DNA from 4 places in the Herbaspirillum camelliae genome. Region 1 is predicted to be linked to each of the others. Evidence: predicted binding sites of a transcription regulator. Region 1 holds the regulator's gene; each other region holds the start of a gene.
The links. Region 1 encodes sigma-54, which starts transcription at its own class of promoters, with help from an activator protein. Its sites were predicted from a motif close to TGGCANGNAANCTGCTTT; they were not measured.

Region 1 (4,648 bases):
ATGCAGCAATGGCCTCAGGCCCAGAGCGTTTCAGTCCGCTCCACCTTTCATGCCCTGCCACTCCGGCGTAAGCTGCATGGAGATCCCGAACATGTCCAGCACGCGTCCCAGCGTATGGTCCACCATCTCTTCCATGGAAGCCGGGCGCTGGTAGAAGCCGGGCAGGGGCGGGAAGATCACGCCGCCCATCTCGGTGACGGCGGTCATGTTGCGCAGGTGGGCCAGGTTGAAGGGGGTCTCGCGCACCATCAGGACCAGGCGGCGGCGTTCCTTGAGCACCACATCGGCCGCGCGGGTGATGAGGTTGTCGGACAGGCCATGCGCCACGGCCGCCAGGGTCTTCATCGAACAGGGCGCCACCACCATGCCGGTGGAAGCGAAGGAACCGCTGGCGATGCAGGCACCCACATCACGCACGTTGTGCACCACATCGGCCAGCGCTTCCACATCCCTGCGCCGCATGTCCAGCTCCTGGTGGAGATTGAGCACGCCGGCTTCGGAGACCATCAGATGCGTTTCGATCTGGCCATGCTTGCGCAGGTGTTCCAGCAAGCGCACGCCATAGATGGCGCCGGTCGCGCCGGTGATGGCGACGATCAGGCGCTGGCGCGGCTGGCTGGAAGAAACGCTCACGGGAGCTTCAGGCGCGAAAAAGATCAGCCCTTGATCAGGGTCTGCAGTTCGCCCGAGGCGTACATCTCGCTCATGATGTCGGAGCCGCCGACGAATTCACCCTTGATGTACAGCTGGGGAATGGTGGGCCAGTTCGAGTACTCCTTGATGCCCTGGCGCACGTCCGGGCTTTCCAGCACGTTCACGGTGACGATGTTCTCGGCGCCGCTGGCCTTGAGCAGCTGGATGGCCTTGCCCGAAAAGCCGCATTGCGGGAATTGCGCAGTGCCCTTCATGAACAGCACGACAGGGTTTTGGGTCACGGTTTCTTTGATCCAGGATTGGACGTCGCTCATGGCTATGCCTTTAAAAATGGGATTGCCGACATTATAGGGAAAAGCCGTCGCGCGCGTTGGAGTCGGACGGGCGACTTGTCTTGCGTTTGCGGAAATATTGTTTTCGGGAAATGCTTTATATCAAATCATTTTCCTGATCCGAAGGGCTGTGGAAAAGATAAGGCCGCCATCTGCTTCTTCAAGCCGGTCCCATGGATGAGGGAAATTATTTATATCCTATGCGGATTTTCTGCCGGGAAATGACCGCCGGTGCGAAGAAATGAAAAAGGGCGCTTGCGCGCCCTTTGCTCATGAAAGGTTGAAGATCAGGGCATCATGCCGCGCCGGCGACCGCGTCGTCCGGGGCTTCTTCAGGCAGGCGCTTGGCCATGGAGTGATGTTCCTGCAACTTGTCCTTGTGCTTGATGACCTGGCGATCGAGCTTGTCGATCAGCGCATCGATGGCTGCATAGAGGTCGTGCGCAATGCTTTCCGCATGTAGATCCTTCCCCTTGATGTGGACGTTGATTTCCGCTTTTTGGCGCTTTTCCTTTTCTGTGAGTTTATCTACGCTCAGGATCACGCTGACGTCGATCACGTTGTCGAAATGGCGCTTGATACGGGCCAGCTTGCTTTGCACGTATTCCCGGATGGCGGGGGTCAGTTCGAGGTGGTGTCCACTGATGGTCAGATTCATACAAGACTCCTATCGTGAAGTCACTGGAGGTTCGTGCAATTCATCCTTGCTGCAGCTGTACCACGGGCACGGTCTTCGTGTCCGATGGCATGGGCATCAGCGGGATGCTTGCCGGAACACAGCAACGGTACTACAGAAAAACTGAGGAAAAACTCAGAGGGACTTGCGGAGATTGACTGGCGGAATCTTCAACACTTCGCGGTATTTGGCGACTGTGCGTCGCGCGACCACCATGCCTTGTTCTGCCAGCATATCCGCAATCTTGCTATCGGATAATGGGGTCTGCGGGTTTTCGGCTCCTATCAACTGTTTGATCAGCGCCCGTATCGCGGTGGAGGAAGCTTCGCCTCCGGTTTCAGTCGCGACGTGGCTACCGAAGAAGTACTTCAACTCAAACATGCCATGCGGTGTGAGCATGTATTTCTGAGTTGTCACGCGAGAGATAGTGCTCTCGTGTAGACCCAGTGTATCAGCAATTTCACGTAGCACAAGGGGGCGCATGGCGACTGCCCCATGTGAAAAGAAGTTTCTTTGACGTTCCACAATAGCCTGCGCGACGCGCAAAATTGTATCGAAACGTTGCCGCATGTTCTTGATGAGCCACTTGGCTTCCTGCAACTGCGAAGACAGCGATCCCTCGCCCTTGGCCTGCTTGAGCGCGCTGGCATACATGGCGTTGACGCGCAGCTTGGGCATGACTTCATGGTTGAGCATGACCTGCCAGCCATTCTTTGTCTGTTTGACAATCACGTCCGGCACGACATAGTCCGAGGCATCGCGGGCGAATTCCGCGCCGGGGTGCGGACGGCACTGGCGGATCACGGCCTGCGCTTCACGCAGGTCTTCGTCGTCGCAATCGAGCGCCTTCTTGATCTTGTTGAAGTCGCGTTGCGCAAACAGCGGCAGGTAATCTTCCACGATCTTCAGCGCCAGCCGGCGCGTGACGAAGGGCACCTTGGGCAGGCGGCGGATCTGCAGGGCCAGGCATTCGCCGGCGCTGCGCGCCCCTACGCCTGCCGGATCCAGGCTTTGCAGCAGCTTCAGTGAAATGGAGAGCTCTTCCAGGTCCACGCCCAGCTCTTCGGGCAGGCGCGCGAGGATGTCTTCCAGCGGCTCTTCCAGATAGCCGCTGTCGTCCAGCGCATCGGTGAGCAGTTCCAGTAGGGCGCGGTCGCGTTGCGTGCGCGCGGTGACGCGGATCTGCTCCAGCAGATGTTCGCGCAGCGTGATCTCGTGGGCTTCCAGTTGGGGACGGGCGTCTTCGTCATCGGGCGACTTGCCGCTGCGGGCCACATCGTCGAAGCTCCAGTCGGAGTCGCCGCTCACGCCCTCGGGGGCGGTGTCCTGGTACTCGAAACTGGATTCGCCATCGGCCGCTGCGGGCGCGGCTTCGCTGCTGGCTTCACTGCCGGTGGTCTCGCTCACGCCGCTTGAGGGCGCGGAAGAGACGGCGCCATCGGCCAGCAGGCGCACCGAATTGTCGAGCGCATCGTCCAGGCGTTCCAGCAGGGGATTGTCGCTCAGTATCTGCTCCAGCTCCTGGTGCAATTCCAGCGTCGACAGTTGCAGCAGTCTGATCGACTGCTGCAATTGCGGCGTCAATGCGAGATGCTGCGAGGTACGTAACTGGAGCGACTGTTTCATCTTTCTTTCTGGAAGCGGCGTGGCCCGCTGGTTGCAATGCCGGTGTGCTGGTCGGTTGCGCCTGTGCCTGGGTTACATGCGGAAGTGCTCGCCCAGATAAACGCGGCGCACTGATTCGTTGGCGATGATCTCTTCCGGGTTGCCGCTGGCCAGCACGGTGCCCTGGTTGATGATGTAGGCGCGATCGCAGATGCCCAGGGTCTCGCGCACATTGTGGTCGGTGATGAGTACGCCGATGCCGCGTTCCTTGAGGAAGCGCACGATGCGCTGGATCTCGATCACGGCAATCGGGTCGATACCGGCAAAGGGTTCATCCAGCAGCACGAAGCGCGGATCGGTGGCCAGTGCGCGGGCGATCTCGACGCGCCGGCGTTCACCGCCCGACAACGACAGGGCCTGGCTCTCGCGCAGCTTCTCGATCTGCAATTCGTGCAGCAGGTTGTTCAGGCGCCCTTCGATCTCGTCGCGGGAGAGCGGCTTGCCGTCTTCCTGGCGCAGTTCCAGCACGGCGCGGATATTGTCCTCCACGGTCAGCTTGCGAAATACCGAGGCTTCCTGCGGCAGGTAGGACAAGCCCAGCGTGGCGCGCTTGTGGATGGCCAGGCGCGAGATGGGTTCTCCGTCCAGATCGATTTCGCCACCATCGGAAGGCACCAGGCCGACGATCATGTAGAACGAGGTCGTCTTGCCAGCGCCGTTGGGACCGAGCAGGCCGACCACTTCGCCGCTGCGCACCTCCATGGAAACGTCGCGCACCACCTGGCGCGCGCCATAGCTTTTCTTCAGGCCGCGCACGACCAGCGAGCTTGCTGCCATCTTACTGATCCTTTCCGGGCTGGGTGGGCTGCGGGGTGGCAGGCTGAGCGGGCTGGCCCGGCTGCGCCGGCGGCGCATTGCGCGGCTGGATCACGGCGGTGATGCGGCCCGCGCCCGGCTTGCTCTGGCCGCTGGCGGTGTTGTTGACCGAATAGAATTCGGCGCGACTGTCGTAGGAGATGAATTCGCCATTGACTTCGTCGGTGATGCGCTTGCCATCCATGCGCTGGATATGGGCGCGCTGGAACAGCTTGGAGACTTCGGTCTGCTCCGAGTATTCGATGCGTTCGGCCTGGCCTTCGATCCACAGGTCGGGGCCGCCGTCACGCTTCTGGCGGAAGGTCGCCAGCGATCCGGGGGCGGCGTAGAGCACGGCGTTTTCATAACCGTACTGGTCGGTGGTGAGCACCACGCGGCCGGCCTTGATGATGAGGGTGCCGCGGGTCATGACGACGTTGCCGGTGAAGGTCTTCACCTGGCGCACGTCATCGTAGACCATCTGGTCGGCTTCGATGTTGGTGGGCTTGGTGGTGTCGGCCTTCTC
Region 2 (4,648 bases), 4.0 Mb from region 1:
GCACCCAGCTCGTGCTCGATCAGGTTGATGATGTCGCGGTAGTTCTTGGCGAAGACCGGGGCATTGATCAGGAAGGCGTCCAGCGCGTAATTGTTGCGGGTGGTGTGGATCTTGGCGTCGAAGATGCTGAAGCTCTTTTCGTCGAAATAGCTGCAGATGCGGGCGAAGAGGTCTTGCCGGTCCGGCGTGTAGACCGCGACCTGCACCCCTTCGCCGATGGGGGCAAGGCGGCAGCGCACCAGCGGCACGGCAGTATCGACCTTGTCGAAGAAGCAGCGCGTCTGCCAGGCGATGTCGGAGGCGTCGTGGCGCAGGAAGTAGGCCACGTCGAGCTGCTTCCACAGCTGTTCGTGGGCATCGGCCGGCAGGCCGTACAGGCGCAGGGTCTTGAGGGCTTCCTGCTGGGTATTCTTCAGTTCGCGGTCGGCCGAGGGTTCTTCGCCACCCAGCACACGCAGGGTCATGCGGTAGAGGTCTTCCAGCAGCTTGCCTTTCCAGGCGTTCCAGACCTTGGGGCTGGTGCCGCGGATATCGGCCACCGTCAGCAGGTAGAGCGCGGTGAGGTGGCGCTCGTCCTTGACCAACTGGGCGAAGGCGGTGATGACGTCGGGGTCGGACATGTCCTGCTTCTGCGCCACATGCGACATGGCCAGGTGCTGTTCCACCAGGAAGACGATGAGATCGGTGTTTTCCGGCGAGATGCCATGCTGTACGCAGAAGGCGCGGGCGTCGGCCATGCCCAGCTTGGAGTGGTCGCCGCCGCGGCCCTTGGCGATATCGTGGAAGAGCGCGGCCACGTAGAGCACCCAGGGCTGGGCGAAATTGGCCATCAGCTGGCTGCAGAAGGGGTATTCGTGGGCGTGTTCGCTCATGGTGAAGCGGCGCACATTGCGCACCACCATCAGGATGTGCTGGTCCACCGTGTAGACATGGAACAGGTCGTGCTGCATCTGCCCGACGATCTGGCGGAAGTTGGGCAGGTAGCGTCCCAGCACGCTGGTGGCGTTCATGCGGCGCAGGGCGTGGGTGATGCCGCGCTTGCTTTGCAGGATCTGCATGAACAGTCGATGGTTCTCGGGATTGTTGCGGAAGGCGTTGTCGATCTTGAAGCGGGCATGCCAGAGCGCGCGCATGGTGCGCGCCGACATGTCCTTGAGCTCGGCATGTTCGGACAGCACCAGGAACACTTCCAGCATGGCCGAGGGCGTCTCCTCGAAGACATTGTCGTGGGCGATATCGACAAATCCGTTGACTTCATTGAAGCGCTCGTTGATCTGGCGCGGCACGGCTTGCTGCGGGAAGAGGTGCGCCTCGATGTTCTGCAGCAGGATGGTGTTCAACTGAGTGACTGCCTTGGCCGCCCAGTAGTAGCGCTGCATCAGGTATTCGCTGGCGCGCCGGGTGTCGGTGGTCTTGAAGCCGAAGGTTTCGGCGATCTGCGTCTGGATGTCAAACACCAGGCGGTCTTCGCGGCGGTCGGTGAGGATGTGCAGGCGGATGCGGATGTCCTTGAAGGCGCGTTCCTTCTGGCGCAGCTGGCGCGCTTCGGTGGAAGTGAGCATGCCGTGTTCGGCCAGTTCGCTCCAGGAGTGGCCCAGGCCGGCCGCCTTGGCCACCCACAGGATCACCTGCAGGTCACGCAGGCCGCCGGGGCTTTCCTTGCAGTTGGGTTCCAGGCTGTAGGGCGTGTCTTCATATTTCACGTGACGCTGGCGCATCTCCAGCGTCTTGGCCTGGAAGAAGGCCAGCGGGTCCAGGGCGGCCTGGTAGCGTTCCTGCAGCTGCTTGAACAGGGCGCGGCTGCCGGTCACCAGGCGAGCTTCCAGCAGGCTGGTCTGTACTGTGATGTCAGCGGCGGACTCGTCCAGGCATTCATCGATGGTGCGGATGCTGTGGCCGATCTCCAGGCCGATGTCCCAGAACAGCTGCACCAGCGATTCCAGCTTCTCTTTCTTGCCGGCGTCCGGCGCCTTGTCCAGCAGGATCAGCACGTCTACGTCGGAGTGCGGGAACAGTTCGCCGCGACCATAGCCGCCCACGGCCACCAGTGCGGCGTTGCCGGACATGCCCAGGGCCTCCCAGGCCTGGGTGAGGGCCTCATCGACGTTGCGGCGCAACTGCGCCAGCAACTGCTCGGTCTTGTGATTGGACTGGAACACCTCGATGGCCTGCTGGCGCGCGGCCTTGAGTTGTTTCTTGAGCGTGATGGCGAGAGTGGGCATCGTTGGAATGATCAGTGAAGGCAGGGCCGGGCATGGCCGATAGAAATGAACAGGGCCGCATCCCCATGCGGCCCCATGCCCTTAGCAGGTTTCATGCCGGAAGCCGTGTGCAGGATCGCCGGCATCTCGGTCTTGCTGCGCCAGTCCGGTTCAGGCTACGGCGGCGGCCTGGTTCTGGATGAAGGCCGGCGGCGCCGGCATGCCCGGCGAGACGGTCAGCACTTCGAAGCCGGTTTCGGTGACCAGCACCGTATGTTCCCACTGCGCCGAGAGGCTGCGATCCTTGGTCTTGATGGTCCAGCCGTCGCCCATTTCGCGGATCTCGCGACGGCCGGCGTTGATCATGGGTTCGACCGTGAAGATCATGCCGGCTTCCAGCTTTTCCAGGGTGCCGGGACGGCCGTAATGCAGCACTTGCGGTTCTTCATGGAAGACCTTGCCGATGCCATGGCCGCAGAATTCGCGCACGACGCTGTAGCCGGCCTTTTCCGCATGCTGCTGGATGACATGGCCGATATCGCCCAGGTGCGCGCCCGGCTTGATCTTGGAAATGCCCAGCCACATGCATTCGTAGGTGATCTCGGTGAGGCGGCGCGCCAGGATGGAGGGCTCGCCCAGGAAGAACATGCGGCTGGTGTCGCCGTGGTAGCCGTCCTTGATGATGGTGACGTCGATGTTGAGCACGTCGCCGTTCTTCATCACCTTGTCGCCCGGGATGCCGTGGCAGATCACATCGTTCAGGGAGGTGCAGATGGCCTTGGGGTAGGGCGTGTAGCCGGGCGGGCAGTAGTTCAGCGGCGCCGGGATGCTGCCTTGCACATTGGTCATGTACTCGTGGCAGAGGCGGTCGATCTCGCCGGTGGTCACGCCCGGTTTCACGAAGGGGGTGATGTAGTCCAGCACCTCGGCGGCCAGGCGGCCGGCTACGCGCATGCCTTCGATGTCTTCGGCGGTCTTGATGGTGATGTTGCCCATGATGAATCGCAATTCGCTAGAAAATCGTCAAGACAGGATTATAGACGACGGTCTTGGTTTCTGTTTTGCAGTCTCCGGCCTGCGGTGGCGGGGCTTGTGAAGGGTTTCGCAGTCCGGGTTCATGTGCTGCTTGAACAAAGTGACGGGGTCGAGTAGAATGCCGGGCTGATCTGAAAACCACAGGTCAGACGCCGAAATCAGGTATGCGGAATGATTCTTCATGTCTTTTTGGCAATGTTTGTAGAAAATATCTTTTGAAACGCGAATCCGTTCGCTAAAAGGGTGTCTGGCTGCATGAGCCGGATGACCGAGCGGATTCCAGACCTAACCCTGGAGAAATTCATGTCCGTTACCATGCGCGAAATGCTGGAAGCCGGTGTCCACTTCGGTCACCAAACCCGCTTCTGGAACCCCAAGATGGCCCCCTTCATTTTCGGCCATCGCAACAAGATTCACATCGTCAACCTGGAAAAGACCCTGGGTATGTACCAGGAGGCGCAGAAGTACGTGCGTCAACTGTCGGCCAACCGCGGCACCATCCTGTTCGTCGGCACCAAGCGTCAAGCCCGCGAAATCCTGGCTGCTGAAGCACAGCGCGCCGGTGTTCCCTACGTTGACCAGCGCTGGCTGGGCGGCATGCTGACCAACTTCAAGACCATCAAGACCTCGATCAAGCGCCTGAAGGATATGGAAGCTGCTATCGAAGACGGTTCGGTCGAGAAGCTGTCCAAGAAGGAAGCCCTGCTGTTCAGCCGTGAGCAGGAAAAGCTGCAAAAGGCCATCGGCGGCATCAAGGACATGGGCGGCATTCCTGACGCCATCTTCGTCATCGACGTCGGCTACCACAAGGGCGCCATCACCGAAGCCGCCAAGCTGGGCATCCCGGTCATCGGCGTGGTCGATACCAACCACTCGCCCGAAGGCGTCACCTACGTGATCCCGGGTAACGACGACTCCGCCAAGGCGATCTCTCTGTACGCTCGCGGCATGGCTGACGCTGTCCTGGAAGGCCGCGCCAACGCCGTCAACGACGTGGTTGAAGCAGTCAAGGGCGACGAATTCGTCGAGGTCGAGCAGGCTTGATTCTGCTCTTCCGGTAGTACGGTAGTAGAAAAAGGGGTGACAGCGGGTAGTGACGCAGTGGCCCCTTTTTTTTGATTCAATTTTCGAGTTTCAGGCATGCCGCCATAGGCGGGATGCCTCCCAGTCAGGAGAAAAGTATGGCGGCAATTACCGCAGCAATGGTGGGCGATCTGCGCGCGAAGACCGACGCGCCGATGATGGAATGCAAGAAGGCGCTGACCGAAGCCGATGGCGACATGGCCAAGGCCGAAGAGATCCTGCGCGTCAAGCTGGGCAGCAAGGCTTCCAAGGCCTCTTCCCGCATCACCGCAGAAGGCGTGATCTCGACCTACATCGCCGGCAACGTCGGCGCGCTGGTCGAAGTGAAC
Region 3 (4,648 bases), 1.5 Mb from region 1:
GACCCGATCGGATTACGTTTCGCATCGAAATAGTCCAACGTGACCGTGGAAGTGCCGGCCACAGTGGGCGTTCCTGAGACGACGAGGTCGAAGAAGCTCGAACCGATGCCCACTAGTAGTCCGCTGTCCCAATTGTCGTAGGAATAGAGGGTCTGGTAGCAGCCGCCGCAGTGGGGTGTGAAGGTGGCGCTATAGGGAACGCCCACCAGGGCGTCAGGCAAGGCCGTCACCGTCTGCGCCCGCGCTGCCGGCCAGCTCCAGAGCAGCAGAAAGACCAAGGCCATCCATCTGCACATGACTGGCCAGCGGCAGTCACGCCAAGCATATCCCGTTGCCAAAAATGGTGAATCCACCACTGCGCCCTTATCAAGATTCAAGTGTTGGCTTTATGCGCGCAGGGAGATACGCGGTCCACGCACTATCAACGTAATGGCGCGTAAAAAAAGGAAAAGAGGCCGTGACGGCCAGGATGCGCCAGCCCTCGACAGAGGCGCTGCGAGCGCGGCGCGACTAGGCTGAAGATGGAAAAAGGAATAGCCCGATGGGATGCCCGATGGGACGGTAGGGATCGCCGGGACCGGCGAAATCCGCAGAGGGAAGGATCAGGGAAAAATCAGGGGAAGACCAGTTCCAGGCCGAACATTTCGCTGACGAAGAAGGTGGCCACGCCCAGGAGCAGCAGCGACAGCACGAAGATCGCGACGACCTGCCCAGTGGCGCGCAACACTGCGCGACGCTCATTGATCCTGCCCTTCTTGCCCTGGTCGTAATGCCACTTGATGGCATAGAACATGCCGGTGCACAGCACGATCACCTTGAAGGTGACGAAGAGTATTGGGACCCAATCCATGATGTCGATAATTTCCGTTTGCTGGAGAGACGAAACTCCGATGACGCGCCGGCACTCGGCATGCGTATCGGCTACCACCTGGCCCTTCGCTGATCCTTGTTGCGCCGGAACCTGGCAAAGGCGTGTCACTGTCTCCCCGTAACACTGGCACTTCTTGCACGTGCCTGGGCATTTTACCCAGTCCGCTCGGGGTGGGTCCAGAAGACAAGATCCATACAAGGACTGCCCAGGCCCGAATACGCCAGCCACCGAGGCAGCGCTCCAGCTTGCCCACAGGCATGTTTCCTGCTTGGCCGAAAGTGTTGCAGGGATGCAGCGCCGTCCCATCCGGGCATCGCCGCACTGCAACAAATCCTTTACCATGCGGCCCAGCAGCGACTGTCAGCGACAGCAGGCAGTTGCGATGCAAGGGCGATACCGGCTTACCCGCCAGCGTCGCTCCTGCCTGACGCGTTCGTTATCCACGATAGATGATTGGTATCGCCATGAGCACTTCGACCACTTCCCCGGCCGCTTCTTCCGCCTCCCGCCCCGTCGCTCCTGCGCCCGTACGCGGCCCTGCCGCCAGCCCGGTGCGCCACAGCTGGATCGACAACCTGCAAGGTCAGCTCTTTGGCGTGGTCATGGTGGCCTTTGGCATGTCCATGCTGCACAGCCTGGGACTGATCATCGGCCAGATCGCCGGGGTGGCCTTCCTGGTCAGCTATGGCAGCGGCATCAGCTTCGGCCTGGCCTTCACCCTCATCAACCTGCCCTTCTACCTGCTGGCGGCGCTGCGCATGGGCGCCGCCTTCACCTGGCGCACCCTGGCGGCGGTGACGGCAGTGTCGCTGCTGACCAATATCGCCGGCAACTACATCAGCTATCGCCACCTCGATCCCGCCGTGGGAGCAGTGCTGGCAGGCCTGTGCGTGGGCATCGGCCTGATCGCCCTGTTCCGTCACCAGGCCAGTTGCGGCGGCATGAGCATCCTGGCGGCCTACGTGCAGGAGCGCACCGGCTTCAAGGCGGGCTGGCTGCTGATGGGCTTCGACCTGGCGCTGTTCGCCACGGCGGCCTTGTTCCTGCCCATGGAGCGGGTGCTGTATTCGCTGGTGGGGGCGATCACCATGAATCTCTTCGTGGCCTGGAATCACCGCTATGAGTGGTACATCGCGCGCTAAAGACGTGCAGCGCTGCCCCGTCCCAGAGCGCGCGGCGGGTTGATTCCATTACAATTCCGGATCAGCGGGGGCATTGCATGCATCTTGCTTGCCCCCAGCGGCCCTGCCCCTCTTTTCCTGCACGTCCATGAGCAATGTCCTGACCTACCTGATCACCGCCCGCCGCTGCGAAGTGGAAGAGCTGCAACGCCTGTCCCGCACCTGCCAGATGGTCTTGACCGTGGGCCAGCTGATCCACTGCCTGCAGCAGGAACGCGGCCTCTCCAACATCTACCTCGGCTCGGGCGGCCAGCGCGACGCCGCGGCCCGGCAGGCGCGGGTGGCCAACAGCCAGGCCGCAGCCGCCGAGTTCCAGGACTGGCTGCATTCCATCGAACAAGACAATGCGCTCTCCAACGGTGCGCGGCTCTATACCCGCATCGCCTTTGCGCTGCATGCGCTGGAGGGCCTGCCGCGGCTGCGCGAAGAGATTTCGGCGCTGCGCTGCTCGCCCACGGAAAGCTATGAACGCTTCAAGACCGTGGTCGGCGCACTGCTGGCGCTGGTCTTCGAGGCCGCCGACGTGGCGGTGGATGCGCAGATCTCGCGCCTGCTGGTGGCGCTGTTCAATCTGATGCAGGGCAAGGAATTCGCCGGCCGCGAGCGCGCCGCCGGGGCCGCTGCCTTTGCCAGCGGCAAGATCACGCGCGAGCAGGAACAGAGCATCGAATACCAGATCGAGATGCAGGAACAGGCGCTGCGCCGCTTCGAGTCCTTCGCCGAAGACGTGCGCGCACCCTGGCAGGCGCTGCAGGCCGGCCTGCCGCTGGCCGAGCTGGAACGCCTGCGCCGCAAGCTGCTCACCAGTCACGAGCGCGGTCTGGATGCCGAGATGGCCGAGGCCTGGTACCAATGCTGCTCGGCGCGCATCGATGGTCTGCACCAGATCGAGATCCACCTGGCGCAGTTCGTCCAGGCGCGCTGCCAGGCCAAGATCACCGAACTGCAACAGGAACTGGACGACCAGGATCAGCTCTTCAGCCAGCACGACCGGCTGGACCCGCTCACCCCGCTGGCGGCCTTTTCCGCACCGCTGGACGAACAGGCCTTGGCCGACGGCGTCGGTTCGCACCTGGCCCACAGCATCGTCGACATGCTGCGCAGCCAGTCCGATCGCCTGCAGAACCTGACCGCCGAACTGGCCACCGTGCGTGACAGCCTCGAAGAGCGCAAGCTCATCGAGCGCGCCAAGGGCGTGCTGATGATGAAGCAGGGCTTGAACGAAGAAGCCGCCTATCGCCTGCTGCGCAAGCATGCGATGAACCAGAACCGGCGCATTGCCGAGGTGGCGCAGGCGATCCTCTCGCTGACCGAGATCCTGCCCGAAGCCTGAACGCCTCCCGGCGCACGCTCAAGCCGCCCGCCGACGATCCTCGAGCTGGCGCTGCCCGACCAGTGGCCGCCCATGTGCGCGCTGCAAGGCGTCGGCCACGCCCAGCAAGGCCTGGTCGCTGAAGGCCGGGCCGAATACCGTGATGCCCCAGGGCAGGCCGTTCTTCATGAAGTTCATGGGCGTGGCCACGGCGGCGTAGTCCAGCATGTTCATGAAATTGGTATACCAGCCCAGGTCCGAATTGCGCTGCACCGGCTGCTCGCGCAATTCTTCCAGCGTCACCGGGCGTGGATAGGCGGGCGTGACCACGCAATCGACGCTGGCCAGGATGCGGTCGCATTCGGCCTTCAATTGCTGCAGGCGATATTGCGCGCGGAAGGTATCGACGGCGCTGTACTGCGGCGCCTTGCGCAGCACATCGCGAATCACCGGCAGGATTTCATCAGGCTGCTCCTGCAACAGCGCTTCGATGGTGCAGTAGCGCTCGGCCACCCAGGGTCCTTCATAGAGCAGGCGCGCCGCTGCCAGGAAGGGACTGAAATCGATAGGCACAGCGACGCCGCCGATGGCTTCCATCTGCGCCAGCGCCTCCACGAACAGCGACGGGCTCTCGCTGCAGCCGAGGAATTCCAGCTGGCGCGGCACGCCAACGCGCAGGCCCCGAGGCGGCGGCTGGAAGGCCGAGGCGTCATTGTGCGGCAGGTTGGCGCGGCTGTATTCGTCGCGCTCGTCGGGCTTGCCAGATTGTGTACACAGGGCCAGCAAGTGACTGGCTTCGGCCGCCGTGGCGGTGAAGAAGGTCACGCAGTCCAGCGTGCGGCAGGCCGGCACGACCCCGGCGGTGGACAGCAGGCCTTTGGTCGCCTTCAGTCCAACCAGGTTGTTCAGCGCGGCCGGCACGCGACCGCTGCCGGCCGTGTCGGTGCCCAGCGCAAAGCTGGACAGGCCCAGCGCCACCGCCAGCGACGAACCGGAGGACGAGCCGCCGGAAGGATAGTCCGGATGCACGCTGTTGCGGCAAGCGCCGTAGGGAGAGCGGGTGCCGTTCAAGCCCGTGGCGAACTGGTCGAGGTTGCATTTGCCCACCGGGATCGCCCCCAGCGCGATCAGTTGCGCCACCAGCGTGGCGCTCTCGCGCGGCACGTAACTGAAGGCCGGACAGGCGGCCGTGGTCGGGATGCCCGCCAGGTCAATGTTGTCCTTGATCGAGAAAGGCACGCCATACAGCGGCAGGCTGTGCGGGGATTGCTGCTCCAGCGCCTG
Region 4 (4,648 bases), 4.6 Mb from region 1:
CGCCGAGATGGCGATCAGCGGCACCGCCAGCGCATTGACAAAACCGCGCGCGGCCCAGGTATCGGCGCTGAAGTGACGGAACAGCAGCGCATCGCTGTAGAGATAGAAGTCATAGGCGAACATCAGTCCCATGCCCAGGCAGGCGAACTTGATGCCCCAGCGCTGCGCATCGACCGTATTGCGATAGAGCTGCTCGATCAAGAACAGGCCGAGGATGGCCGAGGTCGTGCGCAGCAGCGTCATCGCCGTGAACTCGCCCAGCTGCAAAGGATAGCCATAGCGCCAGGACACGGCCAGGGTGCAGGCCAGCTGCAGCCCATAGAAGGCCGCCACCAGGACCAGCCAGCGATCGGCATGGGGCACAGTGCGCCGCCCCTCTCCACCCTTGCCACCAGCGCGGCCAAAGGCGCCGATGAGCAACAGGATGAACAGGTCCCAGGCGAGATTGCGCGCGCCCTCCAGCAAGGCTGCCGCCATCGGCCAGTTGGCTGGCGCCCACAATGGCAGCGCCAGTAGCAAGGCCCACAGTGCATTGACCGCGCAGATCGCGCCCAGCGCCACCCGCCGTGGCTGACCATGATGGCGCACGAACAGGAAGACGCCGAAGACCGAAAAGGTCAGCGCCGCCACCAGATAACTCACCAGCGCCACTTCCATCAACATGCCGAACATGGGCCAGGGTCCTAGGTGCCAGCGCCGAAGATGACCACGCTCAGGGTGTCGATGAGGATCAGGACATCCAGGAACAGACTGTTGTTCTTGACGTAGTAGAGGTCGTACTGCAGCTTCTGGATCGCATCATCCTTGGAGGCGCCGTACTTGTAGCGCACCTGCGCCCACCCCGTGATGCCGGGCTTTACGCAGTGGCGCACGTTGTAGAAGGTGATCTCGCGGGCGAACTGCTCGACGAAATAGGGGCGCTCCGGGCGCGGGCCGACAAAGCTCATGTCGCCGCGCAGGACGTTGAACAGCTGCGGCAGTTCATCGATGCGGTACTTGCGCATCACATTGCCCACGCGCGTGACGCGCGGGTCGTCCGAAGAGGCCCACTGGGGCGTGCCGGCCTTCTCGGCATCCACCCGCATGCTGCGGAACTTGAGGACCATGAAGTTCTCGTTGTTCTTGCCCACGCGCTCCTGGCGATACAGGATGGGGCCACGGTCTTCCAGCCAGATGCAGATGGCCGCGCCCAACATCAGCGGTGAGAGCAGCGGCAACATGATGCAGCTGGTAATGAGGTCGAAGCTGCGCTTGAAGAAGGTGCGCAGCAGGCTCTGGTCGAAGCCGCTGCCGAACACCAGCCAGCTAGGATGCAGCGAGTCGAGCCGGATCTGGCAAGCCTCGCGTTCGAAGAAGCCGGCGGCGTCGGTCACGCGCACGCCCTTCATCTTGCACTCCAGCAGTTCCTGAATGCGCAGCGCCCCGCCGCGCCGGTTCTGCACGGCCACCACGATTTCTTCAGCCTTGTATTTGCGGGCGGTTTCCAGGAGGCTGCCGGCCGGTTCCACCAGCATGGCCAGGGTGCTGTCCTCGCCGGCCACGGGAATGGTGCCGACGATGTTGTACTTGTGGTTGCGCAGGTTCTGGTGCGAGGTTTCCATGCAATCGCGCACCAGGTCGCTGCTGCCCAGGAACAGGATGGGCGACGCCAGCATGGGCGAATTGACCAGGCGAAAGAAGATCGTGCGCACGCACAGGATGCCCAGCGCCGACAAAAGCAGCACGATCACCAGCAGCACGCGGCCCAGCGACAGTTCCGGCGCGGCGTAGAACACCACCATCATCACCAGCAGCGCAATGCCGAAGGAAGGCATCAGGCGCAGCAGCGTGGCGCGCAGGTTTTCATCGATGTTGCGCTGGTACATCCCCACCGCGCTCATGCCCAGCAGGATGGACAGTGCGGTCACCCCCACCGGCACCCAGAACTGGCGAAAATCACTCAGGTATTCCGGCTTGCCCATGAAACGCAGGTTCACCCCCAGGTAACCTGCGGCGAACAACACGCCCAATTCAATCAACAGCAAGACCGCCACTATCTTCGAGACATAGTGGTTCGAGATTCTAAACATTGGTTCCCCCGCCTTTGCAGACTCGTCGCTGCCGCGCAGATATGGACTGCCCACCCGGACGGTCCGCCCCGCCCCGGGGCTCACACTGGCGACAACACTTTCCCTCTGACACCCCTGGATGCCATGTGAATTTTTTAAGCCGGTTTTTACAGCGTTCAAGAGCGCGCGGCGTCCGGACCAGCCATTCACAGCGCTGAAGAATGAGTGTTTTTGGTCAAAATTGCAACATTATTCCAAAGATTTTTTTTCGTTTCCGAGAGGCATGTATCGGCTGCTATCCCTTTGCCAGAGCGACCTTCATGCATCAAAGAAAAGTTGCCGGACACCACCTCTGGATCGTAGGACGACTTGTTTCCACCAAGAAATAGGGAATAGCAATGACGCAAGGAAATTTTTATGGTGTCGGAAAAATTTACAGTCTCTTTAAAATTTTATTCGTCAAAAACGCAAACGCTTGAAATCTAAGCGCTTTTGGCAGCGGGCACAGGAATTGCTATATCGACAACGAACGCATCGTTCACCTGCTCAACGACCTCGGAGTCTTGCCATGAAAAAATTCCTGCTCGCCGCCTTGTTTCTGGCCGCCAACATCAGCACCGGCCAAGCCAATGCGACCACGCTGAACTCCACGTTGAACGTGGACAACACCTTCAGCCTCTACCTCAGCACCAGCAACAACACCCTGGGCACGCTGGTGGGCAGCGGCAACGACTGGCCGACCACCTACAGCTTCAGCAGCGCGCTGACCGCAGGCGTAACCAATTTCCTGCACATCGTGGCGACCAATCAGGGCGGCCCTGGCGGCCTGCTGGGCGCCTTCACGCTCTCGGATGGCAACTTCAAGTTCGCCAACGGCACCCAGACTCTGCTGACCGGTGACGCCGGTCTCACACAGAACCTCACCGGCGTGGGCGCTCCCGGCAACGCCACCGTCAATGAAGGCGGCAATGGCGTGGGCCCGTGGGGCGGTCGTGGCGGCTATGGTTCGCTGTCGCCGCAATGGGTGTGGAACTACTACAGCAACAATGGCGACGACTTCAACACCGTCTATTTCTCGGCCTCCATCCTCTCCACCCACGCCGTGCCGGAACCGGGCTCGATCGCCCTGATGGGCCTGGGCCTCTTGGCGCTGCTGGGCTGGCGCAAGCGCAAGCAATCTTCGGCCTTCTGATGCACGGCAGGCGCAAGCGGCATCGTGCTTGCGCCTGATCACTGCATCAAGCCATGTCAGCCATTGCACCGATGACTTGCTTAAGATGACTTGCTCCAGGACCAGTCCTAGCGCTCCTGCCGATCGCCGCCCATGAGTTTGACGATGTGGATGTCGATGTTGGCCAGGACACTGTTGCTGCCGCCCCTGAACCTGCTGCTATTGATCGCAGCGGGTTTTTTGCTTTGGCGCTTGCGCGCACCGATCGGACATATCGGCCGCGGCATGGTCGCCGCGGGCGTAGCGCTGCTGACGCTGATCTGCATGCCGGCAGTGGCTGACCTGATGGTGCGCCCGCTGGAACAACGCTACCCGGTGCTGTCGGCCGAGGCCGCGCGCCAAGCCCAGGCCATCGTCGTGCTGGCCGCCGGCAGCCTGGACCAAGCGCCGGAATACGAGGGACGCGACCAGCCCGATTACGTGGCCTTGGCGCGCCTGCGCTACGCCGCCCGGCTGCAGCACCAGACCGGCCTGCCCGTGCTGGTCAGCGGCGGCAATGCCCGCGAGGAGGCGCCTGAACAGAACAAGGCGCAGGCCATGGCCGAGGCGCTGCGCGAGGATTTCCGCACACCGGTGCGCTGGATCGAGGGTGGCTCCGAAAACACGGAACAGAACGCCCTGCTTTGCGCCGCCCTGCTGCGCGCCGATGGCGTGCAGCGCGTGCTGCTGGTGACCGACGCCATGCACATGCCGCGCGCCATGCTGGCCTTCGCACAGGCCGGCCTGGTTCCCACGGCAGCGCCCACGGCCTTCTTCAGCTTGCCGCGCTGGCGCTGGCCGGCGCTGCTGCCCAGCGCCGAAGGCCTGCGCCGCAGCTGGTACGCCAGCTACGAATGGCTGGGCCTGGGCTGGTATCGCCTGCGCGCAGGCCAGGCAATGAGGCCGCCCACACCATGAACCGATACTTCCGACCTACCAGGATCGCGCTGGCCCTGCTGCTGATCATGCTGCTGGCCTTGGGCGCAGGCGTGCTGCTGCTGGAACGCTTGAACATCCCGCCACGCCAGCTCGCCCCCTATCTGGAACACCGCGCTGCAGGCCATCAACCCGCCATCACCGCACTGGCGGCGCTGCTTGCGGCGCAACTGCAGCACGCTGACCGAGGCCCGCGCAGCAGCCCGTCGGCCGCGACGCTGGACGGTCTCATCATTGGTGCGCAAGCCACGCCCGCCAGCACGCCGTCGGCCAGCGTGGTGGAGGTGGCCAGCGTGGCCGAACTGAACCAGGCGCTGGCCCAGGCCGCGCCCGGACAAGCCATCACGCTGCGCCCCGGGCGCTATCGCATCGATCGCCCGCTCAGCCTGCATCAGTCCGGCAGCGCCGAGCTGCCCATCGTACTGCGTGCCGCACAGCCGGGTACGGTATTCCT

Region 2: a site for sigma-54 is predicted at 2,304-2,321, ahead of BGK68_RS18420 ([protein-PII] uridylyltransferase). Genes of this name have one in related genera too.
Region 3: a site for sigma-54 is predicted at 2,087-2,104, ahead of BGK68_RS07310 (nitrate regulatory protein). Genes of this name have one in related genera too.
Region 4: a site for sigma-54 is predicted at 2,549-2,566, ahead of BGK68_RS21290 (PEP-CTERM sorting domain-containing protein). Genes of this name have one in related genera too.

Annotation. Positions count from the first base shown of each region.
Region 1 is NZ_KV880769.1:115,393-120,040, reverse strand. Features, by position in the region: gene BGK68_RS00510 (UbiX family flavin prenyltransferase) at 31-633, opposite strand; gene grxD (Grx4 family monothiol glutaredoxin) at 657-968, opposite strand; gene hpf (ribosome hibernation-promoting factor, HPF/YfiA family) at 1,282-1,644, opposite strand; gene BGK68_RS00495 (RNA polymerase factor sigma-54) at 1,798-3,288, opposite strand; gene lptB (LPS export ABC transporter ATP-binding protein) at 3,361-4,104, opposite strand; gene lptA (lipopolysaccharide transport periplasmic protein LptA) at 4,106-4,648, opposite strand, start outside.
Region 2 is NZ_KV880769.1:4,081,559-4,086,206, forward strand. Features, by position in the region: gene BGK68_RS18420 ([protein-PII] uridylyltransferase) at 1-2,222, opposite strand, end outside; gene map (type I methionyl aminopeptidase) at 2,373-3,197, opposite strand; gene rpsB (30S ribosomal protein S2) at 3,540-4,280, shown strand; gene tsf (translation elongation factor Ts) at 4,418-4,648, shown strand, end outside.
Region 3 is NZ_KV880769.1:1,648,634-1,653,281, reverse strand. Features, by position in the region: gene BGK68_RS07325 (Ig-like domain repeat protein) at 1-284, opposite strand, end outside; gene BGK68_RS07320 (hypothetical protein) at 614-850, opposite strand; gene BGK68_RS07315 (YitT family protein) at 1,336-2,013, shown strand; gene BGK68_RS07310 (nitrate regulatory protein) at 2,141-3,385, shown strand; gene atzF (allophanate hydrolase) at 3,404-4,648, opposite strand, start outside.
Region 4 is NZ_KV880769.1:4,758,418-4,763,065, forward strand. Features, by position in the region: gene prsK (XrtA/PEP-CTERM system histidine kinase PrsK) at 1-672, opposite strand, end outside; gene BGK68_RS21285 (TIGR03013 family XrtA/PEP-CTERM system glycosyltransferase) at 684-2,069, opposite strand; gene BGK68_RS21290 (PEP-CTERM sorting domain-containing protein) at 2,617-3,240, shown strand; gene BGK68_RS21295 (YdcF family protein) at 3,373-4,176, shown strand; gene BGK68_RS21300 (chondroitinase-B domain-containing protein) at 4,173-4,648, shown strand, end outside.